3 regions of the Vibrio sp. R10-SF1-ISO8 genome follow, and region 1 is predicted to be linked to each of the others. Evidence: predicted binding sites of a transcription regulator. Region 1 holds the regulator's gene; each other region holds the start of a gene.
The links. Region 1 encodes CRP, which controls carbon source genes, mostly activating them, when cyclic AMP is high. Its sites were predicted from a motif close to TGTGANNNNNNTCACA; they were not measured.
Positions count from the first base shown of each region.

Region 2: rppH (RNA pyrophosphohydrolase) is a predicted target of CRP. The motif match lies at 5,331-5,346, and genes of this name have one in related genera.
Region 3: mlc (sugar metabolism global transcriptional regulator Mlc) is a predicted target of CRP. The motif match lies at 7,788-7,803, and genes of this name have one in related genera.

Region 1 covers NZ_JCBDHL010000016.1:187,794-198,359, forward strand. The annotation lists gene astA (arginine N-succinyltransferase) at 1-959, shown strand, start outside; gene astD (succinylglutamate-semialdehyde dehydrogenase) at 995-2,452, shown strand; gene AC6R00_RS12800 (DUF1338 domain-containing protein) at 2,636-3,427, shown strand; gene crp (cAMP-activated global transcriptional regulator CRP) at 3,788-4,420, opposite strand; gene AC6R00_RS12810 (phosphoribulokinase) at 4,663-5,532, opposite strand; gene AC6R00_RS12815 (YheU family protein) at 5,621-5,833, opposite strand; gene AC6R00_RS12820 (hydrolase) at 5,873-6,850, opposite strand; gene AC6R00_RS12825 (TIGR02444 family protein) at 6,872-7,351, opposite strand; gene AC6R00_RS12830 (ABC transporter ATP-binding protein) at 7,348-9,270, opposite strand; gene kefG (glutathione-regulated potassium-efflux system ancillary protein KefG) at 9,442-10,029, shown strand; gene kefB (glutathione-regulated potassium-efflux system protein KefB) at 10,019-10,566, shown strand, end outside.
Region 2 covers NZ_JCBDHL010000006.1:233,716-244,281, reverse strand. The annotation lists gene AC6R00_RS02995 (thymidylate synthase) at 1-723, opposite strand, end outside; gene lgt (prolipoprotein diacylglyceryl transferase) at 733-1,554, opposite strand; gene AC6R00_RS02985 (sulfite exporter TauE/SafE family protein) at 1,611-2,375, opposite strand; gene ptsP (phosphoenolpyruvate--protein phosphotransferase) at 2,411-4,657, opposite strand; gene rppH (RNA pyrophosphohydrolase) at 4,660-5,178, opposite strand; gene mutH (DNA mismatch repair endonuclease MutH) at 5,799-6,464, shown strand; gene AC6R00_RS02965 (DUF6482 family protein) at 6,461-6,772, opposite strand; gene AC6R00_RS02960 (NADP(H)-dependent aldo-keto reductase) at 6,901-7,935, shown strand; gene AC6R00_RS02955 (DUF1127 domain-containing protein) at 7,984-8,235, opposite strand; gene vpsR (cyclic-di-GMP-binding transcriptional regulator VpsR) at 8,735-10,069, opposite strand; gene lysS (lysine--tRNA ligase) at 10,390-10,566, opposite strand, start outside.
Region 3 covers NZ_JCBDHL010000021.1:600,325-610,890, forward strand. The annotation lists gene holB (DNA polymerase III subunit delta') at 1-396, shown strand, start outside; gene AC6R00_RS20865 (TatD family hydrolase) at 387-1,154, shown strand; gene ptsG (PTS glucose transporter subunit IIBC) at 1,599-3,029, shown strand; gene AC6R00_RS20875 (hypothetical protein) at 3,451-3,873, shown strand; gene AC6R00_RS20880 (outer membrane beta-barrel protein) at 3,917-4,507, opposite strand; gene cydH (cytochrome bd-I oxidase subunit CydH) at 4,641-4,733, shown strand; gene AC6R00_RS20890 (patatin-like phospholipase family protein) at 4,741-5,892, shown strand; gene pyk (pyruvate kinase) at 5,933-7,375, opposite strand; gene mlc (sugar metabolism global transcriptional regulator Mlc) at 7,879-9,096, shown strand; gene AC6R00_RS20905 (chemotaxis protein CheV) at 9,228-10,172, shown strand; gene AC6R00_RS20910 (error-prone DNA polymerase) at 10,458-10,566, opposite strand, start outside.

The DNA of each region.
Region 1 (10,566 bases):
AATCGGGTCACGGATTTACATCTCTACCGGTTAACGAAGAATTGTTAACCAATCGTATTACTCATTCAGAATATAGCTTTACTAAGCCGGACGTAAACGAGCCGGGTGATGAAGGCTATCTCATGGTTGGCTTTGATAATGAGACTGGCGAAGTCGCTGGTTGTACCGGGATTGAAGCATCTATTGGTTGGGATGTACCTTTTTACTCTTACCATATCAGTACCGTCGTTCACTCATCGCCAAAACTGGGTGTGAATAACGTGGTTAAGCTACTGACGTTCGGTAACAACTACACTGGTTGCAGTGAAATTTGCACTCTGTTCTTAAGACCTTCTTTCCGTCAGGGCTTGAATGGCCGCTTGATGTCGAAGTGTCGTTTTCTAATGATGGCGGAGCATCCTGAAAGATTCTCTAAAACGGTCTTTGCTGAGATGCGCGGTGTATCGGATGAAGAAGGCAACTCACCATTCTGGCAGTGGCTACAAGAGCACTTCTTCTCGATTGATTTCACTATGGCTGATTACCTCACTGGTATCGGCAAGAAAGGCTTTATTGCTGACCTGATGCCTAAGCTGCCAATCTACATCAACCTATTGAGCAAAGAGGCTCAAGAAGTGATTGGTCAAGTGCATGAAAACACCAAGCCAGCGTTACGCCTGTTGGAAAAAGAAGGCTTCACTTGTCGTAACTATGTCGACATCTTTGATGGCGGCCCAACGGTTGAGTGTGATGTACGCAATATCGAGTCAGTTCGTCACTCATTTAGAGCAAAAGTCACTATCGCGGAACACAACAGTTCTCAAGACTACTTGATCTCAAACACGTCGTTTGAAGACTTCCGCGCAACTGCGGCGAAAGCGGCTTACGATCAGGCTTCAGAGTCAGTGATTTTGTCTCCTGAAGTGGCGAATGCCCTCAAAGTTAACGAAGGCGAATTCGTTCGCATGTTGGCTCAATAGAGCTTTGTATTAAGGAAAATGTGAAGGAACAAGCTATGACACATTGGATTGCTGGCGAATGGGTTGCAGGTCAAGGTGAGTCGATGAACTCACAAAGCCCATACAACAACGAAGTTATCTGGCAAGGCGAAAGCGCAACACCGCAGCAAGTAGAGCAAGCGGTATCAGCGGCACGCAGTGCATTCGTTGGCTGGAAAAAATTAGGCTTTGCTGAGCGTGAAGCGATCGTTCTTGCTTTTGCTGAAAAGGTAAAAGAGAACAGCGAACAAATCGCAGAAATCATCGCTAAAGAAACCGGTAAGCCAATTTGGGAAACTCGTACTGAAGCGGCGGCAATGGCAGGTAAGATTGCGATTTCAATTCGAGCTTACCATGACCGTACTGGTGAAGCTCAGCGTGAAGCTGCTGGGAACCAAATCGTCCTTCGTCATCGCCCATTAGGTGTTATGGCGGTTTTTGGCCCATATAACTTCCCAGGGCACCTACCAAACGGTCATATCGTACCTGCGCTACTGGCAGGTAATACCGTGGTATTTAAGCCGTCAGAGCAAACGCCGCTAACCGGTGAGTTTGCCATGAAATTGTGGGATCAAGTTGGTCTGCCGAAAGGTGTGATCAACCTAGTACAAGGTGCTAAAGAAACCGGTATTGCACTGGCTGATTCTAAAGGCTTAGATGGCGTGCTGTTCACAGGTAGCGCGAATACAGGTCATATCCTGCATAAGCAGTTTGCTGGTCAACCGGGTAAGATGCTCGCGCTAGAAATGGGTGGTAATAACCCAATGGTGATCTCTGAAAATTACGGAGAGTTGGACGCGACCGTCTACACCATCATTCAATCTGCGTTTATCAGTGCGGGTCAACGTTGTACTTGTGCACGCCGTTTGTATGTTCCAGTTGGTGATAAAGGTGACTTACTGGTCAACAAGCTAGTGGAAGCAACAAATAAGATTCGTGTCGATCAGCCATTTGCTGAGCCAGCACCATTTATGGGCCCTCAGATCTCTAAAGCGGCTGCTGACTTTATTCTTGCTGCTCAAGCAAATCTACAAAAGCTAGGTGGCGAGAGCTTAATTGAAGCTAAAGCCGGAGAAGCTGCATTTGTAACACCAGGCATTATTGATGTTACCGCGATTGCTGAGCTACCAGATGAAGAGTACTTCGGCCCACTACTACAAGTGGTGCGTTACCAAGGTCTAGAGAAAGCGGTTGAGTTAGCCAACGACACTCGCTTTGGTCTATCCGCAGGTTTAGTGTCTACTGACGACGGTGAGTGGGAATACTTTGTTGACCATATTCGTGCTGGTATCGTAAACCGCAATCGCCAGTTAACTGGTGCAAGCGGTGATGCGCCATTTGGTGGTCCGGGCGCGTCAGGCAACTTACGCCCAAGTGCTTACTACGCAGCAGATTACTGTGCTTACCCTATGGCTTCGATGGAAGGAGGAGAAACACTTCTTCCTGCAACGCTAAGCCCAGGTGTTGAACTATAAAAAACCATAAATTTTAGGGAATTCCCTTCTCGCCTCCCCGAGCCGGGAGGCATTTGAAACGTCACAGGCTGAAGGCTATCTGATCAAACTTTCTGGACACATTTGGTTGGATGGCCTTTTTTATAATTAAACAGATAACTACTCATTCTCCATTTACGTAAACCACCCCTACAAGGAGGCGTTATGACGCCAGATGTTTTATTCCAACAGTTATGGAATGACTATATTCAACGCTTATGTCCCTCTGCTGAACAAGTCCACCAACTTCTGCAAGAAGACGAAGCGCTGATCAATGACCACATTGCTCTGCGCACTTTCAATGTAGAACCCCTGGGCATTGCGACCCTTGCACAACCATTCTTAGACGTAGGCTACAAGCCATGCGGTGACTATGTGTTTGAAAGCAAGAAGCTTGTTGCCAAACATTATGAGCACCCAGACCCGAAACAGCCAAAAGTGTTCATCAGTGAATTGAAGGTTGAAGAGTGTTCTGCCGAGCTACAAGCTATTGTCGCTAAGCTTGTCGAGCAATTGGACACCAGTAAGCTAAAAGGTCATGAGTTCTTGTATGGCGGTCGTTTGTGGGACATCAGCTTTGCTGACTTTCAGACGTTAGCGAAAGAAAGTGAGTACGCTTCTTGGTTAGCAGCGCATGGTTACGGCGCTAACCACTTTACGGTTAGCGTCAATCAGCTCAACGCGTTTGAAGAAGTAAAAGGTGTCAATGACCACCTACGCGATTCCGGCTTTACCATCAATGAGTTTGGTGGCGAAGTGAAGGGCTCTCCTGATGTGCTGCTAGAGCAATCTTCAACGATGGCGGATAAAGTCGCGGTAACCTTCACTGAAGGTACAGAGATTATCCCTGGCGGTTTCTACGAGTTTGCTAAGCGCTACCCAATGAGCAACGGTGAACTTTATCCAGGATTTGTCGCAGCTTCTGCTGACAAGATCTTCGAGAGTACGAACGGGTAGAGAGTAGATGCGAGATTCGGGCTTCGCCCTGCGAGAGTCGAGATCGGACTTCGTCCTTCGAGAGGTGGGAGCTAGTAGTGAGGCGATAGAGCCTTATGTCTACAAGGTGTTGACAGAACGAGTCCTTAATCAGTCATAATTTTCTCGATTCTCGATTCTCGATTCTCGATTCTCGATTCTCGATTCTCGATTCTCGATTCTCGATTCTCGATTCTCGATTCTCGATTCTCGATTCTCGATTCTCGATTCTCGATTCTCGATTCTCGATTCTCGATTCTCGATTCTCGATTCTCGATTCTCGATAAAAAAGCCACCAATGTCTCCATTGGTGGCTTTTAAAATTTTAGCGGTTAATCGAAATTAACGAGTACCGTAAACCACGATAGTTTTACCGTGTGCAGAAATTAGGTTCTGCTCTTCTAGCATCTTCAAGATACGACCTACTGTCTCACGAGAACAGCCAACGATTTGACCGATTTCTTGACGAGTGATCTTAATCTGCATGCCATCAGGGTGAGTCATCGCATCTGGTTGCTTCGCTAGGTTTAGTAGCGTTTGAGCAATACGGCCAGTTACGTCTAGGAATGCTAGGTCACCTACTTTTTGGCTAGTCACTTGTAGGCGGCTTGCCATTTGCGCAGATAAGCGCATTAGGATGTCTGGGTTCACTTGGATAAGCTGACGGAATTTCTTAAATGAGATTTCCGCAACTTCACAAGGAGATTTAGCACGAACCCATGCTGTACGCTCTTGGTCTTCTTCGAATAGACCAAGTTCACCGATAAAGTCACCTTGGTTTAGGTAAGAAAGGATCATTTCCTTACCTTCTTCGTCTTTAATAAGAACCGCTACTGAACCTTTTACGATGTAGTACAAAGTTTCAGCTTTCTCGCCCGCATGAATTAGCGTGCTTTTTGAAGGGTACTTATGAATATGACAATGTGAAAGAAACCACTCTAATGTTGGGTCGGTTTGAGGTTTACCTAGAACCATAATATCTCACTTCCTCTGCAGGGTACGCTTGCCGCTTTCCATATTTTAGCTAAGCCTTAATCAAGACCTACTAGGATAAGAGCACTTTACAAATGCTGCAAGCCAACTTGTGTTTCGGTAAGAAATAGTATCCTTTTTCGAAAACGATTTCTTGATTTTAATCGGGTACAACTGGGGTTTTAGTACGCAAAACTGTGCACATGATCACGGTATGAAAAGTAATCGTGTTCTAGCTGTGGGTATTAACCAATTTTGCCCGTTTCGATGAGCTGTTGAAGTATCGGTTTAACGATTAGCTCCATGGCAAAACTCATCTTACCGCCAGGGACAACAATCGTGTTATGACGCGACATAAATGCCCCATCAATCATTGCCAGTAGATATGGGTAATCTACGTTTTTAATGCCTCGTAATCGGATAACAACAAAACTCTCATCTAAACTCGGAATGCCTTTGGCGTTAAGCGGGTTAGATGTGTCGACGGTAGGGACACGTTGAAAGTTAATATGAGTACGAGAAAACTGCGGGGTAATGTAGTTCAGGTAGTCATCCATTGAACGGACGATAGAGTCCATCACCGCTTCACGTGAGTGACCACGATCACGGGTATCTCGAACGAATTTCTGAATCCATTCAAGGTTCACGATAGGCACCATGCCAATCAGAAAATCAACATGCTGTGATACGTTAACCTCGCCATCGACAACACCGCCATGTAGACCTTCATAAAACAGGACGTCGGAGTTTTCTGGCAGATCTTGCCAAGGCGTAAAGGTGCCTGGCATTTGGTTGTATGGAACCGCTTCATCGAACGTATGCAGGTAACGGCGGATTTGACCGACGCCTTCTTGACCGTATTTGCGGAAGAACTCTTCAAGTCCATTGAAGTCGTTCGCCTGAGGGCCAAAGTAACTGATATGGCGACCTTGCTCACGTGCCTTACGGATTTCAACATCCATCTCAGGGCGCGTAAAGCGGTGGAAGCTATCGCCTTCAACCCATGCAGGTTTAACGTTCATCATATTGAACATCTTGCGGAAAGCTTCAGAAGTCGTTGTGGTACCAGCTCCAGAGGAACCAGTAACCGCAATAATCGGGTGTTTTGCTGACATGACAAACCTTGTCGTAATCTAATCCTTTAAACGAAAACCACTATAGCACGCTTTAGTGGTCAGTCACTGTATGCGATGCGCTAAAGTACTAAAACTTTCGTTTGAGTTGAATATCAACGGTTTCGTGCAGTTCAGAGAACACAACAACCGCTTCCCCTGATTCCAACTGGGTACGTATTTGATCGACTTTGTCTTGCAGCGAGATCTCGACATCCCCGTAGTCAGTCCCTTCACGCAGGACGAACTCACGAATGAGATTTTCTAGTGTTGCTGGCTCGATTTGTTGCCATGGAACGATCATAAATACCTCTTATTTTATGATTTAGGCCAAGGTGATTGGCTACGCAGAGAGAGCCAAACTTTCATAGTATGCAGGTAGTGCCTCTTCGAGCCAAAACCTCGGTTTTAACGCGCTGCCGGTAACAAAACCAACATGCCCACCTTGTTCAAACAGTCGGTAGTCAATGTTATCAGGCAAGACATATTTTGGAATCACAGCATCGGTCATGAACGGATCGTCTTTCGCATGGATGATCTGTGTGGGTAGAGTGATTTCTTTTAGGCGATGGATGCCCGAGCAGCGCTGATAATAGTCTTCTGCGTCCTTGAAACCATGCAGCGGGGCGGTGATCAGGTCATCAAACTCGTACAGTTTAGTCACGCGCTTGATGTTTTGATAGCTCAATCCAAGCTCCCCTTTCAGCAGTTGATGCTTTTGCAGTGCGCTTTTCTTCAGCGATGATAGGAGATAGTTTTTATACAGCTTGGAAAAGCCTTGTTCGATGCGCTCAGAGCAGGCAGACAGGTCGAGTGGCGCAGACACTATAGTGGCGGCATCAAGCAAAGGATCTTGATTGTATTTAGCGAGGTAGTTGGCCAGCATATTACCGCCAAGAGAAATCCCGACCGCGACTTTGGTTTGTTGTGGGAACAGCGAATCTAGATGTTCAAGGAAGAAACGGGCGTCTTCCACTTCTCCTGAGTGATAGGCGCGAGCAAGTTTGTTGGGCTTACCGCTACAGCCACGAAAATGCATCATCACCGACAGCCAGCCTTGCTTAGCAAAAGCATCCATCAAACCATTAGCATACGGGCTGTAGAAACATCCTTCCAAACCGTGGAACAAAACAAAAATCGGCTTGTTTTTGGCTGACTTGCCATTGATATCTTCACTCCAAGCGATATCGAGGAAGTCTCCATCCGGAGTATCTAAGGTTTGCCAGATTGGTTCAAACAGGGCTTTTTTGCGAATAAAGCGCGGAGCAAGCGTTTGTAGGTGTGGGTTAGCTAATCCTTTAGCGGCAACAAAATGAGTCATAACGGTTCCAAAGCTTAGGGCTTAGAGATTGGCAATATCGTCGATAGGTTCAGCGAAAGCCTCATACAGCTGTTCACCGCCTAATTGGCGGCAGTAACGTAAAGTAAGGGGCTCTGCGTGATTCACTGTAAGTTCAATACTGTTGATGCAATCGACCAGATCAGATTGTTGCTGCTTTTCTAATTGCAGCTCAAATTGCAGTGATTCACGATACAAGGTATCTGGGAGGTGGAGCTTGAGTTTTCGTCTTAGCTCGCGGTAACTGTGCAGTAAGGCTTCTGAGCGCCCTAGGCATTCTTCAACCTTGTGCCAGTCTTGCTCTTGAAAGCAAACCTGCTGCTCATCAAGCCATTTAAGCAGCAGGAGTAGGTTAACGTTACCTTTGAAGTGGTTTTGCAGATGGAGGCACGCCTCTTTTACTTCTCGCACACTGTAGTACTGCAAGCTAAATTGCCACAACCGTTCCAGTGTTAAAGAAATAGCGACGTGCTTTGAACTCATTGGCTATTGAACTCCTGCTCCATATTCTCTAGCTCTTCTTGTAGAGCCATCCATTCCATTTCGACATCTTCTAGCTCACCTTTGCTATTGGCCTGAATAGCTAACACTTCGTTAAGTTTAGCTTTATTTTCGGCATCATAAAGTGAGTTATCTGATAATTGCGTTTCTGCTTCCGCAAGTTTAACGCCCAACTTATCCATTTTTTCTTCAAGTTTTGTCAGGTTTTTGCGAATTGGTGCCGTTTGCTTGCGGAACTCGGCTTCACGACGTTTTTGGTCTTTCTTTGCCGCCGCGCTGTTTACAGAGCTTTTCTCTGGTTGCTGAGCTTGAGCCTCTCGGCGCTCGGCTTTTTGTTGTTCCGTCAACCACTTGTAGTAATCAGCTAGGTCGCCATCAAATGGTGCAATTTGGCGGTCATGTACAAGGTACAAGTCATCTGTGGTTGCACGTAACAAGTAGCGGTCGTGCGAAACAATCACCATGGCACCTTCAAAGGTTTGCAGAGCCATCGTGAGTGCTTGACGCATATCCAGATCAAGGTGGTTAGTTGGTTCGTCGAGCAGCAACAGGTTAGGTTTTTGCCACACGATCAAAGCCAGTACTAGGCGCGCTTTCTCGCCACCAGAAAACGGTGCGACTTTTTCTAACGCTTTTTCGCCTTGGAAGCCAAAGCTGCCTAGGTAGTTACGCAGTTCAAGCTCGTTCTTATCTGGGGCGATTTGCATCATATGCTGCAGTGGTGTTTCTTCAGGGTGCAGCGTTTCCAATTGGTGCTGAGCAAAATAGCCAATCTTGACGCCTTGTGAGTAGGTTAGATCGCCGCTCTGAGGAATAAGCTCACGCGAGAGCAATTTGATGAGCGTTGATTTACCCGCACCATTGCGACCGAGAAGGCCAATGCGACTACCAGGGACTAGGTTAAGGCGTATCTTTTCTAAAATCAGATTGTCGCCATAGCCCGCTGATACTTCATCCATCATGATGATTGGGTTTGGCAATGCTTCTGGGTCGCGGAACTGGAAACTGAACGGGTTATCAAGCTGAGCAGGTAGCACTTTTTCCATACGCTCAAGGGCTTTGATACGGCTTTGTGCTTGGCGAGCTTTTGAGGCTTTATAGCGGAAGCGGTCGATATAACTTTGCATATGCGACATTTGCTTTTGCTGCTTTTCAAATTGAGCTTGCTGCAAGATAAGCTTTTGCGCGCGCTGATCTTCAAACGAAGAGTAGTTACCTGTGTACTCATTGAGTTGCTGGTTTTCGACATGAATAACGCGACCCACGATAGGATCTAGGAAATCACGGTCGTGAGAGATAAGGACAAGCGTACCAGGGTAGTTTTGCAGCCAACGTTCGAGCCACATAACAGCATCAAGATCTAAGTGGTTGGTTGGCTCATCGAGTAGCAAAAGATCCGAGCGACAAAGCAGTGCTTGTGCAAGGTTAAGGCGCATACGCCAACCACCAGAAAACTGAGTGAGATTCCAGCTCATCTGATCTTGGCTAAAACCTAAACCATCGAGTAGCTCTGCGGCGCGTGCGCGAATACTGTAGCCACCAATGGTTTCAATCTTGCCATGGATTTCGGCGACCAAAGTGCCTTTGTCCTGTTGTTCTGCCGTCTCTAGCTCTGATTCAAGGCGGCGGTATTCACGGTCACCATCAATGACATACTCAATAGCACTGCGCTCCAGTGCAGGGGTTTCCTGTGCCACCCAAGCCATTTCCCAGTGCGCCGGTTTACTGAAGTTACCCGCGTCAATAGAGAGTTCGTCTTTGATTAGGGCGAACAGGGTTGACTTACCACAACCGTTTTTGCCGACTAGACCGACTTTATCGCCTGGATGAATGGTCGCCGAAGCTTGATCTAGAAGTGGTTTGCCACCTCGAAGAAGCTGGATGCCAGAGAAGGTAATCATAATCTTTTGCTTTGTCTTTGCTCGTATTGCGACGAATAGTAGGGTAGTTAACGAGTTATGTCGATCGTTGCGTTATTGCCACTAACAACGTATAACAAACTGATAACGATAAATGGCAATAAAAACAGTCATAACTGGCTATTCATAACATTAAGGATTGCTGTCGAAGGAATGCAGAGTTTATCATCCGACAAGCCTAAAGTGTTGGTGCTTTATGCCCATCCAGAGTCACAAACTTCTGTGGCTAATCAAATGATGATCAAGAAGATTGAATCGCTTGATCACGTCCACGTGCACGATCTTTATGCACACTACCCAGATTTTTTTATTGATGTTCCGGCTGAGCAGCAATTGCTTGAAGAACACGATGTGATTGTGTTCCACCATCCTCTTTATATGTACTCTTGCCCCGCTTTGCTTAAAGAGTGGTTCGATCGCGTTCTCGGTAAGGGGTTCGCCTACGGCAAGGGAGAAGCGCTGAAAGGAAAATACTGGCGCAGCGTGATTACCACCGGAGGCAAAGAAGAAGCTTTTGGGCGCTCCGGTTACAACCGCTATCCGCTCGATGAAATTTTGCAGCCGTTTGAGCTTACTGCAGCGTTGTGTCAGATGGAGTGGATTGAGCCACTGGTGCTCTATTGGGCACGCAATGTCAGTGAAATGGAACGCTATCAACATGCGGAGACCTATCGTCAATGGCTGAATAATCCATTGCTAACCTATACTGAACAAGTAGTAGGGGGTGGGAATGGCGCTTGAAAGTGATTTTCTCCAGAGTAGTGTGATCTTTCTGACGGCTGCGGTTATTGCCGTGCCGCTTGCTCAGCGATTGGGTCTTGGCTCAGTGCTGGGCTATTTGCTTGCGGGCGTCGCGATTGGTCCTTGGGGGCTAGGGTTGATCCGCGATGTAGAAGCCATCCTCCATTTTGCTGAGTTTGGTGTCGTTCTGCTGCTGTTTCTGATCGGTTTGGAACTGAACCCGAAAAAGCTCTTACAAATGAAAGGCCCGATATTAGGGCTTGGCGGAGCGCAAGTTGTTGTCACAACTTTGGTATTGTCGTGCGTTGCTTATCTGGCAGGAACGTCTTGGCAAACCAGTCTTGTGATTGGTATGGGCTTAGCGCTTTCTTCTACTGCTATCGCCCTACGAGTCATCGAAGAGCAAGGGTTAGCTGGTGGCGAGACCGGACAGTCTGGTTTTGCGGTTCTGCTATTCCAAGATATTGCGGTCATTCCTATGCTCGCGATTCTTCCGGTCTTAGCCGGGAATACAGCAGGTAACTGGCTCGATGCGTT
Region 2 (10,566 bases), on a different contig from region 1:
TTTTAGTGGCTCACGCTTTAGCTGTACATCACGCATCAACTCAAGTTGATCTTCATAGATATGAGCGTTAACAATCTTGTGATACGCCTGCCCCGCTTTCTTGCCAGTAATCTGAGCTATAATCGCGAGGAACACATATACTTGAACCATATTGAAGTTAAGCCCTAGAGGCACATCACAAGAGCGCTGAGTGCTGTTCAAGTACAAGGTATCACCTAACAAGGAGAAGTGATGACTGTACATACACGGGCGCAGACAGCCCATGTGGAACTCACCTGGGTTGTAGAAGTTTAGGATTTCACCACGGTCATCGACGCCACGCGTTAAATCATCAACGATTTTACGTAGCTGGTCGATATGACCGCCATCTGGCTTAGCCCAGGCGCGACCTTGCACACCGTAAACGCGCCCCATATCATCTTCACCCTTACGGTAAGGATTATTGAGCCACGCCTCATTGAGGTTTGCGTTGGCATCCCAAGTTTTGGTACCTAGCTTACGAAAATCTTCAGCATTGTCGTAACCACGAATGTAACCAAGTAGCTCAGCAACCGCAGCTTTCCAGAAACTTTTACGTGTCGTCACTAAAGGGAACTGGTTGTTCGCGACATCGTAAGTTAGATCCGCATTGATCACCGTTAGGCAACGCTTGCCGGTGCGCTCATTTTCAATCCACTCACCTTGGTCAACGATACGCTGACAGAGATCTAAATACTGTTTCACACCAATTCCTTACTTAGTTTGTTGTGGTAGTTCATCTTTGTAATGGCCACGCTTATACGCCCAAACCATCATCAGGATACCAATCAGCACCATAGGTAGGGATAAGATTTGTCCCATAGAGATAAATCCACCAAACAGACCTAGATGTGCATCCGGTTCACGTACGTATTCGACTAGGAAACGGAATGTACCATATCCCGCCAAAAATAGCCCTGATACTGCGCCAAGAGGACGTGGTTTCTTGATAAACCAGTTCAAGATAAAGAACAGCACGATCCCTTCGAGGAACATTTCATACAGCTGAGATGGGTGACGAGGCAGTGGACCACCATTAGGGAAGACAAATGCCCAAGGCACATCCGTTACGCGTCCCCATAGCTCACTGTTCATAAAGTTACCTAGTCGGCCCATACCTAAACCAAACGGCACTAGTGGAGCAATGAAGTCCGCCACGCCAAAGAAGGTACGGCCATTCTTTTTCGCATACCAGAACATGGCAGTGATGACACCCAATAGGCCGCCATGGAATGACATACCACCTGTCCAAACCTTAAATAGGTAAAGCGGGTCTTGAATGAAAAGATCAAAGTTGTAGAAGATAACGTAGCCGACTCGGCCACCAATAACCACACCCAAGAATCCAGCGAACAGAAGATCCGAGACTTGCTCACGCGTCCAACCACTATCTGCTTTGTCTGCACGGCGATTTGCCAACCATAACGCAAAAGCAAAGCCGACTAGATACATTAATCCATACCAGCGGATAGAAAGCGGCCCAATGGACACAAGTACAGGATCGATATTTGGAAAAGTTAGATATCCCTGAGACATAGGAGGATTACTCTTTTTGAAGTTCTGACGATTTTATTTGTATAGATGAGAGTGCTTTAGAGCAACATAGTTCCAGCAACAAACATTAAAAAAACTGCAAATATTTTTTTCAAAGTTGGTGTAGGTAACGACGTTGCAAGTTTTGCCCCTATGCGCGTCGTCAGCATCGAGGTCGACGCAATCGCAACCAAAGCGGGCAGATAGACATAACCGATGCTGTAATCAGGCAGCGCATCAACTTTATAGCCATGTAAAATAAAACCCGCCATGCCAGAGATAGCAATCATACAGCCACAAACTGAAGAAGAACCCACCGCTTTACGCATTTCGATGCCATGGCTGTTGAGAAACGGGACAGACAACGAGCCGCCACCAATACCCGCTAAGCTCGAAACAACGCCAATCCCAGTGCCATAAGCCATAGTAGTCGCACTGCCTGGCATGGTTTTTTGTGACTTACCGCGGATAGAAAACAGCATTTGAATAGCCAACAGCAGCACAATGATACCAAACACTTTAGGTAGGTATTGAGCAGGGATCCACTCAGCAACATTCGCGCCTAAGAAGCCACCGACCACCACACCGGGCATAAGCCACTTAACGACAAACATATCGACATTACCGAGTTTGAAATGGTTTAGAGCCGATGAACCTGAGGTTGCAATAATGGTCGCAAGCGATGTTGCTAACGCAATTTGCATACTAATGCTGGCATCTATGCCTGCAGCAGGTAAAAGAAAAAGCAGTGCTGGTACAACGATTAATCCGCCACCAATACCGAGTAATCCTGCCATCACGCCAACGACAGCGCCAAGCAGCATAAAAGAAACAAGTAGTTCTATAGACACAATAATCCTTATTTTTTGCCCGCTCGAATAAAGCCGGCAAAGCCTTTACTTTCAAAAAATGATTGCATCATAGCATAAATGTCATGGCCGTAAGGTTGCATCAGCGCTTTGTCAGCAAGCGAACGTAATTCTTCCGTTTCAGTATGACGCAACAGGTACTTTACTTTTGCCACGTTCGACGTGTTCATACTCAAACTTCGGTAGCCTAAGCCAACCATTAAAAGCGCGCCGATTGGGTCACCGGCAAGTTCACCACAGATACATACAGGCAGGTTTAACTGCTGGCAGGTACGATGAATATGGCTTAAAGCCATAATAACCGATGGATGCATTGACTCATAAACATCTGCAACGCGAGCATTGTTTCGGTCAACCGCAAGCAGGTACTGGGTTAAGTCGTTAGTACCAATAGAAACAAAATCTACTTTGCTGGCAATTAGTGGCAGTAAATAGATCATCGATGGAACTTCAATCATCACACCGATCTGAGGCATCGCAATCTGATCATCAAGCTCTGCCACCTCTTCATAGGCGCGTGTAATCAGTTCAATGGCATCATCGAGTTCTTGGGCACCAGATACCATAGGCAGCAAAATACTTAGATTCTGATGCTTCGAGCTCGCTTTCATCATCGCGCGTATCTGCATTAAGAAGATGTCGGGATGATCGAGAGTAAAGCGAATACCACGCCATCCTAAGAATGGGTTATCTTCCTCAATAGGGAGATAAGGTAAGGCTTTGTCACCACCAACATCTAGCGTACGCATAACAACGCGCTTACTCGGGTAGCTGCTTAATACGGCTTGATACTGCTGAGTCTGTTCTTCTTCTGAAGGGAATCGGTGCTGAAGCAAAAACGAGATTTCAGTTCGGTACAGGCCTACCCCATCAACACCTTGGTTGATGGCAATATTGGTATCGGCACTTAACCCAGCATTCAACATCACTTCGATACGTTGACCATCTTTGGTAAATGCAGGCTCTTCGATGCGCTGATTAACCATATTAGCCAACTCGCGCTCTTCGTTGGCAAGGGCACGATATTCACGTAGCAGTTGTCGATTGGGTGAAACGAGTATTTTACCGCTATAGCCATCAACAACGCCTTTCTTACCATTCAGTATTTTAGGGTTTAACGTGACACCCATGACCGCGGGGATACCTAATGCGCGCGACAAAATCGCCGCATGCGAGTTAGCTGCCCCTTCTAAAGAAATAACCGCTAGCAGTTTCTCTTTGGGGATCGATGCCAATAAGGTCGCGGTGAGTTCACGCACGACTAAGATTACAGGTTTATCAAAGGGCTGCTTTTCTTGGTCAGTATTGTGCAAAAAGAACAGTAACCGTTGGCCTAGCTCACGAATGTCTTGTGCTCGCTCTCGCAAGTAAACATCAGACATACGAGCAAAGCGGTTGGAGTATGACTCAACCACTTGGCGCAGCGCCCAGTCAGCACGATCCCCTTTTTGGATTTGCGCTTTAAGGTCTTTGCGCAGCATAGGATCGTTAAGTAAGTGGGTAAAAAGATCGAATATCGCTAAAGCGTCTTTGTTTATCTCGCTATCGAGCTTTTTACGCATGCGTCGAAAGTCATTCAACGCTTCCTCTATCGCCAGTAACAGCCACTCCTGCTCGCGATCAATATCTAATGTCGAGGCAGGATAAACATTACTCAGTTCAGGTTGGGTGTCGTCCCACCAAAACTCCCCAATCGCAACCCCAGAAGAGGCAGGAACACCACGGATTGCTTGCTGTTTTTTCTCTAATCGCCAATGACCTTGAGTTTGCGCATGAGCGATGATTACGGCGAGCTGCGCGGCAAGAGTGACCAGAAACGACTCTTCCATCTCATCAAACTGACGCGGGGTCTTCTGCTGAACGACGAGTACGCCAAGCACTTGTTTACGGTAAATAATTGGGGTTCCGAGGAAGCTTTGATAAACCTCCTCTCCCAGTTCGGAGAAGTATTTAAAATTGGGGTGTTTGGAGGCTTCCGCTAAGTTAAGCGGCTCAGCACTGCGTTTAACAAGGCCAACTAAGCCCTCGCTAAATCGGATATGAATTTTATCGCCTTTAAAACGCAGGCCCTGAGTCGCCATTAACTCAAGACGCTGCATTTCTTCATTAGCAAGATAGACGGTGCAACATTCAGTACTCATCGCACTGCACGTTTGTTTAACTAAAATATCTAAGGCTTGATGAACTTCTTCTACCTTAGATACTTGTTCAACTATTTCCCTTAGTTGAGAAAGCATGTCTATCCTCTTCGGTGCTTACGTTTGCCTTTTACTTTACGCTGTTTAAATGGCATTGCCATTGATGCAAACTCTTTCATCGCACGACGATATACATCGCGTTTAAAAGAAACCACTTGTCTGACTGGATACCAATAGCTTACCCAACGCCAACCATCAAATTCAGGGGAACTGCCACGCAACATATCAATTCGTGATTCATCACAATCGAGTCGCAGCAGAAACCATTTCTGTTTCTGTCCGATACAAACAGGTTTTGAATCCCAACGAACAAGACGTTTTGGTAGCTTGTACCTTAACCAATGACGACTTGTCGCGACGATCTTTACATCGTTCTTTGTAAGACCAACCTCTTCATACAACTCCCTATACATTGCCTGCTCAGGGGTCTCACCTTCATCAATTCCACCTTGAGGAAATTGCCAAGAGTGTTGTCCGTATCGTTTAGCCCAGAAGACCTGACCATGGCTGTTACAGATTACAATTCCCACGTTTAAGCGGTAACCATCGCCATCTATCACTGGCCAACCTCTAATAAAATCTTTAATTACAGTGATTTTTCCACATATCCCCAGTAGGAGCAAACTTACTAATGTGACTAGGGCAGAAAATATTGCTTTCCCACCCACCAATGAATAACTTTTAACCAAAACAAAGGTTACTCACACCACAGTGAGACATAGACCACATTTATTCACCTTTTCTGTGTATAACTATGTGAAGAATCAATGAGAAAGTGATCAATAGGTAAGCAAGGCGTAGTTTGCCAGCCAAAAACGATCAAACCAAACCAAACTACAATCAATAAAAACAAACACTTATTTGGAAATAGTTTTATATATGCTTGTTCCATATCATCGTTTCTTCCTCTCAATACAGATCGGTCAAAGATCAACCATAGATGATTTTATCCACACCAGTTAAGCCAACTCTACCTATACGCCTAAAATTTCAAGTGTTTTTTCATCGCCAAACCCCTGTTTATTCATACATATCAGTACCAATTTGCAAGTTTCTCCAATCAAGCTGTGGATAACCTTTTAATTGATGATCTTTCACTCATGACGATCATTCTCTCTACAGTCGTAATTTTCTTCCGCTGGGTTACAATGAGCCAACTTTCAACTCTGTTGCAAAACCAATGAAGCCAGAACCGACTACAGAACAAGAACTGCTTGAGCGAGCAAAAAGCATCGCAGGTGTTAGCTTTGCCGATCTGGCAGAGGAAGCCGACATAGAAGTTCCGCCGGATCTTCGCCGTGATAAAGGCTGGGTCGGCCAACTATTAGAATGGCACCTTGGCGCAACAGCAGGTAGTAAACCTACTCAAGATTTTGAGAAGTTGGGTATCGAGCTAAAAACCATTCCGATTGGATACTCAGGCAAGCCATTGGAAACGACTTTTGTTTGTGTCGCGCCGCTTATTGGCGTTCATGGCCTGACCTGGGAAACAAGCCATGTTCGCAACAAGCTTTCGAGAGTATTGTGGATTCCAGTGGAAGGCGAAAGGGAGATCCCATTAGCGCAGCGTTGTGTAGGTTCACCTTTGATCTGGTCCCCGAGCATAGAAGAAGAGCAACAACTTAGAGCCGATTGGGAAGAGCTGATGGAACTCATCGTACTAGGCCGAGTGGAGCAAATTAACGCTCGTCATGGCGAGGTTTTACAGCTACGCCCCAAAGCAGCGAACAGCCGCGTCCTGACCGAAGCCTATGGAGCAAGCGGCAAACCAATAAAAACGCTGCCAAGAGGATTCTATCTAAGAACTCAATTCACAGCGCGTATTCTTGAAAACCACTATGTTTAGTGCGTGGTAAGAGATAACTCCAAATCGTGATAGAGAGGTCCATCACTGGCACCACATTCATCGTAGGCGTTATGCAATCGTAGGTATGCTCGTTCCACACCTAGTCTCGTTAATTCCTCTTTCACTAGCTCTAGCGAGTCGAAATGCACTGGCTCATCGTCGATCTTGATTGGCTCTATTTTGTGCTTGTACTCGACGGCTAATAGATATTGGGATAGGTCTGAACAACCAATAACAAACACCTTTGGCGGTTGATAGCTGTCTTTATGATGACCATGAATCCACTTATCTAACTGACTTTTTTGCATAGTTCACCTCCAATAATCAGTATTAGCCAACTTTGCAAAATTTGCGAATTTGTTATCACTCACTCTTTTCTATTCATACTCAAATCCCCTATAGTGGGATCACATCCCCGTAACGACAAGGAAGATCGATGCAATACAACAAGTTACCCCATTCCACTTTGGAAGTGAGTAAGATCTGTCTTGGCACCATGACGTTTGGTGAACAAAATACTGAGCAAGAAGCTTTTAGCCAGCTTGATTACGCACTTGAGCGTGGTGTGAACTTTATTGATACCGCAGAAATGTACCCTGTGCCGCCAAAAGCGAATACTCAGGGATTAACCGAGCAGTACATTGGAAACTGGCTTGCTAAATCAGGTAAGCGTGAAAAGGTCGTTTTAGCCACGAAGGTTGCGGGTCCAAGAAACGTCCCTTATATCCGCGAAAACATGAGTCTAGATCGGAAAAATATCCATCTTGCTATTGATGATAGCCTGAAGCGGTTACAAACCGATTATGTTGATCTTTACCAACTGCATTGGCCACAAAGGCAAACCAACTGCTTCGGTCAACTAAACTACCCTTACCCTGATGCTCAGGAAGAGGTGACATTAATTGAAACGCTCGAAGCGCTCGCTGAGCTAATTAAAGCAGGGAAAGTTCGCTATATCGGAGTTTCCAATGAAACGCCTTGGGGGGTGATGACTCTGCTTCGTTTAGCGGAAAAGCACGAGCTACCAAGAATTGTCTCGATTCAAAACCCTTACAACTTACTCAATCGAAGTTTTGAAGTGGGTTTGTCTGAAATAAGCCACTATGAAGGTGTTCAGCTACTCGCATATTCCCCACTCGCGTTTGGCTGCCTAAGTGGTAAATATCTAAATGGAGCACGTCCTGAAAGGGCTCGATGCTCTCTATTCGAACGCTTTGTTCGTTACTTTACTCCTCAAGGAGAACAAGCGACACAAGCTTACGTCGATCTCGCAAGGCAACATGGTTTAGACCCCGCGCAAATGGCGTTGGCATTTGTTAACCAAAGGCCGTTTGTCGCATCCAACATCATTGGCGCGACAAACTTGGAACAGCTTAAATCAAATATTGATAGTTTAGATGTCGTATTAACAGATGAGTTGCTTCAAGGAATTCAAGAGATTGGTACGACTTACTCCAACCCTTGTCCATAATCTGTCGTTACAGAAATAGCGGGGCAGGTGAAGCGCCTGCCCCTGAGATTACGTTGGTATTCGCGCACTAAGAACACGACGAAGATGACGGATACGACGTTCGGCTTTGACACTATCTGGTTCAGTAAATCCTATTGGACGACCATCTTGTTCCAGACCGATATCTCGCAGCAAACGTTCGTTATTCCATGGGATGTCGAAAGTGCTGCGGCGTAGTTTACGTTTCCAATCACGTTCTTCTCGGCGTAGATCCGCTTTGACCAAAAGAGTGGCAAGTTTTAGGTATACAGAATGACTCATGAGTTTTCTCCAGTTGAGTTTGAAGCTGGGAAAAGATTAACGAATCATTAGATCAATGAGTGTTTTAATTCGCTGCTTTTCCGCAGCCAATTAAAAAAAAGGTTACGGATTAATTACATGGTTTTATCTAGTTTTCGATCGGCTACAAACGTATTGCGTGTAATAGCATCCATTGCGGGAATGGTTTGATCGACAGACGCACAGATAAATGATTGAACAGTGAAATGTTTCATTGTGCGCCTCCTAGCTAATGTATTAATCCAAATATTTTGATGGGTTTGAGCCTTAGCTCATGGTTAAATTCTATTCATATCAGGTGATATTTCAACCACCTTACTGCATAAATGTTCAAAACAATTTTTTAACCTAGAAATAATCATTTTGAGCTTTTGATTATAAGATATTCAGCCAAGGAATATTGTATGTGCAATAGATCATATCGCTTATATAAGTAAAGCCGCACTTTCACAAGTGCGGCTTTTATTTACAAAACAATCAATTAGGCAGGTATGTCTGAGATAAGGTTATGCTTGTTTAACAATCGATACATAGTTGCACGCGATACACCTAGCTCTTTTGCTGCCATGGAAACTTGACCTGAATGAGACTCTAGCACCAACAACAAGGCATCTCTTTCACTACGCTCACGGATACTCTTTAAGCTGCGGCGGCTATCACTGCGCTTAGGTAGGTCTAGGTGTGGTTCGTCAAGCATCACGGTATCTGACATAAGCACGATACGTTTGATCTGGTTCATCAGTTCGCGGACATTACCTGGCCAATGATAGCGAGTCATTGCACGAGCGGCCTCTTCAGTAAAACTGCGAGCTTGAGCATTGTACTCTTTCGAATATTCCTGCAAGAAGTGACGTGCAAGGATTGAAATATCCCCTGCTCGCTCTTTTAAACTCGGAACATTAATACGCAGCACATTGATATAGTGATAGAGCTCTTCATTGAAATCGCCATCAATCAACGCCTTTTCAATATCAGCAGAGTTCGCCGCTAAAACACGCACATCCACTTCTTTACGGCCTGATGGAGTATCAACCATCCCCTCTTGGAGGAAACGCAGTAAATTAAACTGCTGTGAGCGAGGTAATGTAAGAATATCGTTGAGTAATATCGTACCGCCATCTGCTCTCTCTAGAATTGACGGCTCACTCATATCATCACGGTTAATCCCGAATAAATCACTCTCTATCCGACGCTCTGACATCGCACGACAGTTAACTGAGATAAACTCCTTGTTTGCTCGCGCAGAAGTACGATGAACGGCACGCGCAACCGTTTCTTTGCCGGTACCGTTTTCTCCATAAATTAGGATACTGACATCAGTAGGGCCAATGCGCTTAATCTGATCACGTAGACGCTTAACAGGGATAGAGTCACCGATTAGCCCCATGTCACTTTGATTGCCATAATGTGGCCAAACTTTTTTCTCAAGTTTCAGCATACCTAGTTGGTGGCCAATGGTGCTGAGTAACTGAGCATCTGGAATCGGGGCGGTAAAAAAGTCGATACAGAAGTTAACGATAAATTGGCAAATAGTATCCGAACTTAATTGAGACTCACGAATAAAGGCTAACCAACGTACTTGTTTGTGTTTACTCACCAAGTTAGCAATACCATTGAGACTGAACTCATCATGGCTAAGATCAACAATACCGATACAAGGGCCCGTTTCAGTAAACAATGTATCGGCCTTGCGTAAGTCACCACACTGAGTACATCTCCAACCTACTTGCTCTAAAACTGACAGCCATGGTTCATAGGTTCCTCCCACTACAACCAACGAACCTGGAACGGAATCCATCCGGAATTGACTACCCATGAAGCGAGTTCCTTCTTATTGATAACGTAAATGCTGTGCGCTTAAACACACATAAAAATATATGTGGTTACATTATAGAGACTTGCAGAGATAATCTGTCTCAAATATAAGACTAGCGAGGGAATCGTACTTTTTCCATGCGTTGTGAGAAGCTACTCGTAAAAAAAATTCTTTTCTAAATAACTCAATTGCTTAGTTTACTGCTAACAGAGCTACTGGTTCGACCAATAGTCCAAATAAAAACCAACTTTCGTTGTAGGCTAATTAAACGCAAAAAGTCACCCGAAGGTGACTTTTAACTATCAAAAGCTGTCTATAGCTTATGCTTGAGGACGCATTGCCGGGAACAAGATCACGTCACGGATTGTGTGCGTGTTCGTAAATAGCATTGCTAGACGATCGATACCGATACCTTGACCCGCTGTTGGTGGTAGGCCGTGTTCTAGTGCAGTGATGTAGTCTGCATCGTAGTACATTGCTTCATCATCACCAGCGTC
Region 3 (10,566 bases), on a different contig from region 1:
CACATAAATGGTAATGCCCCGTTAGCCACGCTTGATTTCGTTAATCAAGATAAAGTGTCGCAGTATCTATCAATAGAATCGCAGCTCATCGCACATTGTCAGAATCAAGCGGATGTGACTAAGCTTGCTAAAGAGTTAGCGTCAGAGCCGACTGAATACTTAAGTTGGTTATGGTACCTGCTCACTGATGCGCAGAAAGTGCATTACGGTTTGGCGATGCCCTTCTTTACGCCGGGCGCTGCGCAGTTAGCGAAGGTTGTGGGTTACCAATCTATGTATGTTCAGTCTCAGGAGTTATTAAAACTCTCCGAACAATTAAGAACACATACCGGGCTAAATGCTGAGCTTCTGATTTTGGATTGGCTTTTCAAATTTAACGGGGAAACATGTTTGTAGATTCTCACTGTCATCTAGACAAATTAGACTATCAAGATCTTCACCAAGGTATTGACGATGTGGTTGCTAAAGCTAAAGCAGCTAATGTGAGTGAGTTGCTCTCAGTCGGCGTTACTCTGGACTCTTTTCCTAATATGTTGGAGATGATAGAGCCTTATGACAACATTTACGCTTCTTGTGGTGTTCATCCATTAGATGTAGAGAGTGATTTCGCTCTTGATCGTTTACACGAGTATGCATCACATCCAAGGGTGGTGGCGGTTGGTGAAACTGGGCTCGATTACCATTACCAGCCTGAAACGGCTGAGCTGCAAAAGCTGAGGTTTGAGCAACAAGTTGAATTGGCGGTTAAGCTGAATAAACCGCTGATTATACATACACGTAACGCGCGACAAGATACGTTGGATATTCTCAAAAATGGTAAAGCTGACCAATGCGGCGGTGTGATCCACTGTTTTACAGAGGACTTAGCGTTTGCTGAAGCTGCGATGGATCTTGGTTTTTATATCTCGATTTCTGGGATTGTCACTTTTAGGCAAGCTACAGAGCTGAAAGAAGTGGTAAAAGCGCTACCGCTTGAAAGATTGCTTATTGAAACTGACTCGCCATATCTCGCACCCGTGCCTCATCGTGGAAAACAGAACCAACCTGCGTATGTTGTCGAGGTTGCCGCCTACATTGCACAGCTTAAAGGGTGTTCATTGGGCGAAGTTGGAGAAAAGACCAGCGAAAACTTTAGAAATCTTTTTTTGAGATAGAAAATGAGTTTTGTATAAAAAAGGAGCTTCGGCTCCTTTTTTTTGTAATCAGCGTCACAGGCAAACGTTTTTTGGCCGTTGTTTACTAAAAATGTTGAAGTTGAGAGCTAAAAAAACTACCCATGTAATTTTGTTACATAAAATAACAACTGTATCTATTTTATTTACCCATCAAAATTAATCGATAGATTTAATATTATCAATAAAAACAGTATGTTGAAGAATTGAAATGCATTTCAGACAGCGCTTTTGATTGTGATCTAGCTATTAGTTTGAAACTAAATTTCGTAACTCGGTAGAAAGATTGATCACCAACAAGATATATTTAGAGGCAGAAAATATAGTGACATAAGTGGTTACATTTTTTCTGGGTGCTAACATTTAAGGCTACGGGGGTGTGCCGTTAGAGCCCAATAATTCTTATAACTTTTCAGGAGCATAAACATGTTTAAGAATCTTTTTGCTAACCTGCAAAAAGTTGGTAAAGCTCTGATGCTACCAGTATCGGTTCTACCAGTTGCAGGTATTTTACTAGGTGTCGGTGCTGCCGACCTAAGCTTCATTCCAGAGATCGTTTCGAACCTAATGGAACAAGCGGGTGGTTCAGTATTCGGTCAAATGGCACTGCTATTTGCTGTGGGTGTTGCACTTGGTTTTACTAACAACGACGGTGTAGCAGGTCTTGCTGCTATCGTCGGTTACGGCATCATGACTGCAACGCTAGGCGTTATGGCTGGTGTTATGGGTGTTGAAAAAATCGATACAGGTGTACTAGGTGGTATCCTTGTCGGTGGTGTGGCTGCTTGGGCATTCAACCGCTTCTTCAAAATCCAACTTCCAGAATACCTTGGTTTCTTCGCTGGTAAGCGTGCTGTGCCAATCATCACTGGTTTCACTGCTATCGGTCTTGGTATCGTTCTTTCTATCGTTTGGCCACCAATTGGCGGCGCGATTGCATCTTTCTCTGATTGGGCTGCTCACCAGAACCCACAAGTTGCATTCGGTATCTACGGTATCGTTGAGCGTTCTCTAATCCCGTTCGGCCTACACCACGTTTGGAACGTACCATTCTTCTTCGAAGCGGGTACTTGTGTTAACGCTGCAGGCGAAACTCAAAACGGCGTACTTACTTGTTACCTAGTTGCTGATGAAGCATCTCGTGCTGCTGGTAATGGCTTCGGTCAGCTAGCTGGTGGTTACATGTTCAAAATGTTCGGTCTACCTGCTGCTGCTATCGCTATCGCTCACTCTGCTAAGCCAGAGAACCGCGCGAAAGTAATGGGTATCATGGCTTCTGCTGCACTGACTTCATTCCTAACAGGTATCACAGAGCCAATCGAATTCTCATTCCTATTTGTTGCTCCTTTACTATACGGTATCCACGCTCTTCTAGCGGGTTCTGCATACGTTGTTGCTAACACTCTAGGTTTTGTACACGGTACTTCGTTCTCACACGGTCTAATCGACTTCCTAGTTCTGTCTGGTAACTCTCAGAAAATGGGCCTAATGGTCGCTGTTGGTCTTGTTTACGCTGCAATCTACTACGTAGTATTCCGCGCTGTAATCAAAGCAATGGACCTTAAGACTCCTGGTCGTGAAGACGAATCTGAAGAAGCTGCTGTTGCTGCTGGTTCAGACATGGCAGGTGAGCTTGTTGCAGCATTCGGTGGCAAAGCAAACATCACTGGCCTAGACGCATGTATCACTCGTCTACGTGTAGCAGTTGCTGATACAGAAGCTGTTGACCAAGACAAACTAAAACAGCTAGGCGCAGCAGGCGTAGTAGTTGTAGCAGGTGGTGTTCAGGCTATCTTCGGTACTAAGTCTGACAACCTGAAAACTGAAATGGATGAGTGGATCCGTAACCACGGTTAATTCCCACTGACTCATCTAGTTTGAAAAAGGAGGCTTCGGCCTCCTTTTTGTTTTTGGAACGGGAGCGCTTCGCTTATGGAACGGGCTTCGCCCTGCGAGAACACTGCGTTTCGAGAACTGGGAACTGACTTCGTCCTCCGAGAGGAGGTTGTTGGTGTCTTATCTCAAGTTGTTGACACTAACTATTCCTGAATAGCAAAATCATCCCGCATCCCGCATCCCGCATCCCGCATCCCGCATCCCGCATCCCGCATCCCGCATCCCGCATCCCGCATCCCGCATCCCGCATCCCGCATCCCGCATCCCGCATCCCGCATCCCGCATCCCACCTTCTGTCTTTATCCTCACCTTTCTCTGACATCTTTTCCCGACAAATACGGATAATTGCACGCTGTTTTATTTTGTAGTAAATGGCATAAGCATGAAGAAATATGGAATCTCCAGTTTAGTTGGCGTTATAGCGATGGTGAGTGGTGTTGCTGTAGCGGCGGAAGAGCCTAAATCGACAGATCTGTCGGTAGGTATGGCCTTGGACCAAGGTTTGAGCGTTGTTGTAGAACTAGATAATCAGTACCGCTTTATTGCAGGTAATGACGGAGGTGCATTTGATTACATTCTTGCTCGCGGCGAGTTCGATGCGAATACTCCTGTGAGTTGGTATGTTGGTGCTGGTGCCTGGAGTGAGTGGGATGGTAAAGAGTTTGGTGCTCGCGTCCCGCTAGGATTGAATTGGAATTTGAGCAAAGGCTGGAACATGTACGGCCAAGTGCACCCAGAACTAAATCTATATGGCGGCCCAGAGCTGCAAATTGGTGGTGCACTAGGTGTGAAATACTCGTTTTAATCGCTATGCCTAGCTTAGGCTTAACAGTCGGATGATAGGAAACTTAAAAGCGAACTGTTAGGCCTAGGTTTGCAGAAAACTGATTCATCCAGTCAGTTTTGAATTTGATCACGCACGAGTTCTCTCCGGCTGTCAAATTGCACACACCACTGGTGTCGTTGTCAACAACCGTCCCCAACCAGCGAAGCTGGGTATTGAGTGCTACAGTATTTGAGAACTTGTATTCAAAGCCGCCAAATATACTCGCTGAAAACCCTAGCTCCTTATCAACCCAATCTGCGTCGATATACGATCCCCCCAAACCAATCCCTAAGTAAGAAGAAAACTTATCTTCGATGGGGTAGTAAACACTACTCTGAAAATGTAAGTAATGGATGGTGCTACTCGCATTGGTGTTTTCTACGTCTGTGCTTTGCGTTGAGTAGAATAAGCCAAGTCGTCCTGTGTCAAAATCAGTTTCAACCGAGAGCGCGAAACTCTCAGAGCCTTTCAGGTCGAGTTCTTGTTGTTTTTGGTCTTCAACGCTACCACCTGCTGTGTATCCAACCCAAGGGGAAAGGTAAACCTCAGCAACTGCAGAAGTGCTCAGGACAGACAAAAACAACGTCAAAGGTATTATTTTCATAGCGTTCATTTTTTATCCTTCATTTGGTAACCATATGCTACTAATTGTGACGCTAACGTCATAATTCCGCACGAAAAATAGGTATTAATTGAAGATACCTCACAAGGATGTTATTACTTTGTTACACAATAAGGAGGTGTCTATGGAACACAATCTAAAATTTGCGCTAGTGATTACGGCCGTTATCTTTGCTGTTTTGCTAGGTTTTGGTATTACAGCAATTACTACTGCGTAGCCTATCAATGAAGAATTGCGGTGTTATTACCAACGCTGCTGTACAACTTGACGCTCAACGACTAAAAAAGTACACCGGCGGTAAAAATGCATTGGTTGCTCAAGGGGGTGGCCAAAGAGGGATTTTTACGTCTGGTGTGCTTGATGCATTCCTTCTATCTAATTTTGACCCATTTCATTCTTTCTATGGCACTTCGGCAGGTGCTCTTAACTTGTGCGCATTCTTATGCCGCCAAAGAGGAATAGGGCAATCCTTTATTCTTGATCTTACGACAGATCCAGAGTTCTTCCATTTGTTTCGTTATATCCGACATAAAAAATACATGGGGTTAGACTGGGCACTCGATAAGATCTGTGAATATCCCTATCGACTTGACATTGATATGGGAAAGAAAGTGCTCGCTCATCGTCAGGCTTATGCTGCAGTCACAGAGACCAATAGGCTGTCTGACCATTACCTCCCTATGTTGCAAGATGACTGGAAAAAAGTACTGATCGCTACCTGTGCGATTCCCCGTTTGTACGATCAACCTGTACGGTTTGCTCATGGGGAGTATGTAGATGGTGGTGTTTCTGCTTCGATCCCTGTTCAGGAAGCATGGCGCAAAGAAGCTCGTTGTATTGTCGTGATTCGTACCGAGGGAGAGGATTTGACGACGGATACGCTTGAGGTTAATCAAGAGCCTCCCGTCGAGTGGTTGCGTGATTCGTTCAATGTGATCCAAGATCACTGGCAAGAAAAGTTAACTCGGTGGAAGCAAGACTGGAGTTCGTTTTTTAGCGATCAAGTGCAGAAGTCTCGGCAGGAAAAAACTGAACAAACGCACTTAGAAGCCTTAAACGGTGGACGCTGGTTGTTTGGTGCTGATGATATTTACCGCTTAAGTCATCTGCTGGGAGATAAGTTTGATTCGGGATTAGCAGATATGCTGATGGTGCATTATCAGACTTATTCATTGACTCAAGACTTTTTGCACTCACCGCCGGATGATTGTTTCATCATCCAGATTAAACCCGATCAACCTTTGCGTTCTAGTTCCTTGATGAGTGAACGAGAGGATTTGCTCCATGATTATCAAATTGGGCTCGATGCAGGTTTTCGTTTTGTCGATACCTTTTCCCAATGTATTGCTAAATCCACTTTCTCCCTAAAATGCTAAAGGGAGCACCATGCTCCCTTTGTTGTCTTGAGGCCTTAACTTACGCGGCAAGAATTCGCATACAGTTAGTCGAGCCGACGACGTCCATCACATCCCCTTGGGTGATAATCACCAGATCGCCATCATCAAGAAGTCCTTTCTGTTTTAAGGTTGCCACAGCCGCTTCTGCAGTTTCTAATCCGATATCTGACTTGTCATCAAAAAACACAGGGAAAACGCCTCTATAAAGCGCAGAGAGGTTCAATGTGCTCTCATTACGAGAAAGAGCGAAGATAGGTAGCCCAGAGCTTAAACGCGACATCATTAGCGCGGTACGGCCAGATTCGGTGAGAGTGACAATCCCTTTGACTCCGCGCATGTGGTTGGCTGCAAACATGGTTGACATGGCAATGGTCTCTTCGCCTGTTTCAAACACGGAGTCCATACGATAACCAGAGCGGTTAACCGCCGACATCTTTTCTGCACCTAAGCAGACTTCAGCCATAGAGCGCACTGTTTCTAATGGGTATTTACCCGCTGCCGTTTCACCAGAGAGCATCACTGCATCAGTGCCGTCTAATACCGCGTTGGCTACATCCATAACCTCTGCACGAGTCGGCATAGGGTTTTCCATCATCGACTCCATCATCTGTGTTGCGGTAATGACAGTTCGATTGAGGGCGCGTGCGCGGCGAATCAGCTGTTTCTGCACCCCGATAAGTTCTGGGTCACCAATTTCTACCCCCAAGTCGCCGCGCGCAACCATCACGGAGTCTGAGGCAAGAATAATGTCGTCAATGTTCTCTTGGCTTTCTACGGTCTCTGCGCGTTCTACTTTCGCCACTAAGCGCGTTTGTAGCCCTGCGTCTGTCGCGAGCCTTCGCGCGTATTTCATGTCTTCGCCATTTCGTGGGAAAGAGACGGCCAAATAGTCAACTTTGATTTCAGCCGCGAGTTTAATGTCATTTTTATCTTTTTCGGTCAGGGCTTCCGCGGACAAGCCACCACCTTTTTTATTGATGCCTTTGTTATTCGACAAAGGCCCACCAATAATCACCTTAGTTCTTACTTGCGACTCGTTAACGCCCATGACTTGTAGCTGAACACGGCCATCATCAAGTAATAAAATATCACCTGCAGATACATCGTTCGGTAGCTCTTTATAGTCAAGCCCGACAGCATCTTTATCACCTTGACCCGCTTCGAGTTTATTATCTAGGGTGAAAATATCACCGATGCTGAGTTGAACCTTGCCCTCTTTGAAAGTAGAGACGCGGATTTTGGGGCCTTGCAGATCGCCAAGAATGGCGACATGAGTGCCCAATTTTGCGGCGATGTTACGAACTCGAGTAGCGCGCTCTCTATGATCATCTGCGGTTCCGTGAGAGAAATTCATTCTCACCACGTTGACGCCAGCTTCTAGAATTGCTTCAAGTACACCAGGTTTATCGGTAGAAGGTCCAAGAGTAGAGACAATTTTTGTTCTTCTTTGGATTGAGGTCATTCGGAGCTCCTTGATTGATGTTGCCGCAAGATGAATTGTATGCGGCATTTATACCAACCAGAACAAATATCTGGTGATTCTTGCTGGTTAAAATCACTCATAGCGGTGTTATAGATTTTGTAGGTAGAGCAACTAGCTATCTGCAATCTATGCCTTGCTCTAAGCGATTTTTCCTGCGCAATTATCTGATCAGCTATTTATCCCGATTGGTATTATGATTCAGTTTCCATTCCTAAATGTATTAGTATTAAGTATATACAGGCCTAGCATCTGTGCTGATAATTCAGATGACAATCTTGTGTACGACTTTGAAAAGGTGATGGAAGACATATTTATTTATGCAAAAAAATAGGAATGGATTTGTGATAAATCCTTCGCTATTTGATTAGGTACACAAACAAACATGTTTATACGTGACACTTGTCACGGCAATCTATCAAAGCTCTTCACAATTACTTCGCAAAGTAAAAAAATTACCATGTTGTTGATATTCGGAGCACTCCATGTACATGGCTCAACCTGGCCATATTGATCATATCAAGCAGGTCAATGCTGGCCGTGTATATAAACTCATTGATCAAAAAGGCCCAATTTCTCGTATCGATCTCTCGAAGCAGAGTGAGCTTGCGCCTGCAAGTATTACTAAAATTACCCGAGAGCTGATTGAGGCACACCTTATTCATGAAACGACGGTTCAGGAAGCGACCAGTCGTGGCCGTCCTGCTGTCGGTTTACAAGTGAATAACGAAGGTTGGCAGTTTTTGTCGATGCGTCTGGGGCGCGGATATCTGACGATTGCACTGCACGAACTTGGTGGTGATGTCCTGATTGATACCAAAATCGATATCCATGAAGTCGACCAAGACGATGTGTTAGCCCGCCTATTGCATGAAATCGATGAGTTTTTCCAAACTTACTCTGAGCAGCTTGACCGTGTGACCAGTATTGCAATCACGCTCCCTGGCTTGGTCAATTCGGAAAGTGGGGTTGTGCTGCAAATGCCTCACTACAATGTCGAAAACTTACCACTTGGCCCTGAGATTTATAAAGCGACCGGGCTTCCGGTCTTTATTGCTAACGACACGCGCGCATGGGCACTAGCAGAGCGTCTATTTGGGCATTCTCAAGAGAACGAAAACTCGGTTCTCATCTCAATACACCATGGTTTAGGGGCGGGTATCATTCTTGATGGACGTGTTCTGCAAGGTCGCCATGGTAATATTGGCGAACTCGGACATATCCAGATCGATCCTAATGGTAAGCAGTGTCACTGCGGTAATCGTGGCTGTTTGGAGACGGTGGCAAGTTCGCAAGCGATTCGCAATGAAGTTGCTGAACGAATCGCTCAGGGGGAAGCCTCATCATTGTCTGACATTGAAGAAATTTCGGTGGAAGATATCTGTGAAGCTGCTGAAAATGGCGATCCTTTAGCGGTCAATGTGATTGAAAAACTCGGTGGTTACTTAGGATCGGCGATCGCGATTGTGATTAATCTTTTTAACCCTGAGAAAGTGTTGATCGGCGGCGCGATTAATCAGGCCAAAGAGGTGCTTTATCCTGCGATTCAAACTTGCATCGAAGAGCAATGTTTACCCGTTTACCATCAAGACTTAGAGCTGGTGGAGTCGCGTTTCTACAAGCAAGCTACTATGCCTGGCGCTGCATTGATTAAGCAAGCCTTGTATGACGGCCTGCTATTGATGAAAGTAATAGAAGGATAGTGTTTTCTGAGCTGTTGCTCTCCTTTATCTTTCTAGTAAACCCATATAATCTTGAATGATATATGGGTTTATTTTTATCTTAGTCTTGCTATAGACTATTTTTGTTATATACACATTTGTTGGGAAGCAGTATGTCTGGAGTATTAAATACCGTCGATCAGCGAACTAATCTTGTCGGTGAAAACCGGTTGGAGCTGTTGCTGTTTAGTTTGAATAGCCGACAGGTCTTCGCCATCAACGTGTTTAAAGTGCGTGAGGTCATTAAAGTTCCACCACTGACTAAAATGCCAGGCTCTCACCACCATATTACCGGTGTTGCTTCTCTGCGTGGTGTTTCTGTTCCTGTGATTGATTTACGTGCAGCAATTGGTTTCCCTCCATCTCGCCTTGATAACCAAGAAGAGAACCTCATCATCACTGAGTACAACCGTACTGTTCAAGGCTTTCTTGTGGGTCAGGTTCGAAACATCATCAATACTGCATGGACAGAGATCCAGCCGCCGCCGAAAACAGCAGGAAGAGCGAACTATCTCACTGCAATTACGCAAATTAAAGACGGCAAAGGCTCTGAAATTGTTGAGATTATTGATGTAGAGAAAGTACTCGCACAGATTATTGATTACGATATTTCAATTTCTGAAGGCGTTTTAGACAACAACTTAGTCAATGAGATGGTGGGGCGTAATGTCCTTATCGTTGATGATTCTTCAACGGCGCGTTCTCAGGTTAAGGGCACGCTTTCACAGTTAGGGCTGAATATCATTGAATGCCGAGATGGTCTTGAAGCGCTGAATTTGCTTAAGTCTTGGAGTGATGAAGGGAAGAATGTGGTTGAAGAATTGCTGCTCATGATCACCGATGCCGAAATGCCAGAAATGGATGGTTATAAGCTGACTCATGAAGTGCGCTCAGACCCAAGAATGAAAGATCTCTACATTACGCTCAATACGTCACTGAGTGGCAGCTTTAATGAGGCGATGGTAGAGAAGGTAGGCTGTGATCGCTTTATCTCGAAATTCCAGCCAGACTTGCTTGTAGAAGTCGCTCAGGATCGATTAAGAGATATATTATCCTGATAATACTTGTTAACACTTATTGCTGATGCTTATTTATTGCATTGCTGCTATAGTAACCAAGTTATTTTGCAGTGCGAAATGACTAGAACGATTAAATACAACTGTTCATCAGAATCTTAAGGTTGTTTCTATTCATGATATGGTTTACGTCTAAGGTTGTTATGACCTTATGCATGTTACTGTACAGGGAATACAAGAAAAGAAGTATGGAAGCTGAAGACGAGTTGTAACTTGTCAGCGTTAATTCAAAAGGGAGCCTGTGCTCCCTTTTTTGCTTACATGGCTTTAGTGAAAGTCGCGTGATTTACTTCTAAGCCCCTGCAATTTATCTGTCATATCAATCAACCTTCCTGCTATCACATGATGAACCTCGCCTTCTTTTTCCAATATTCCT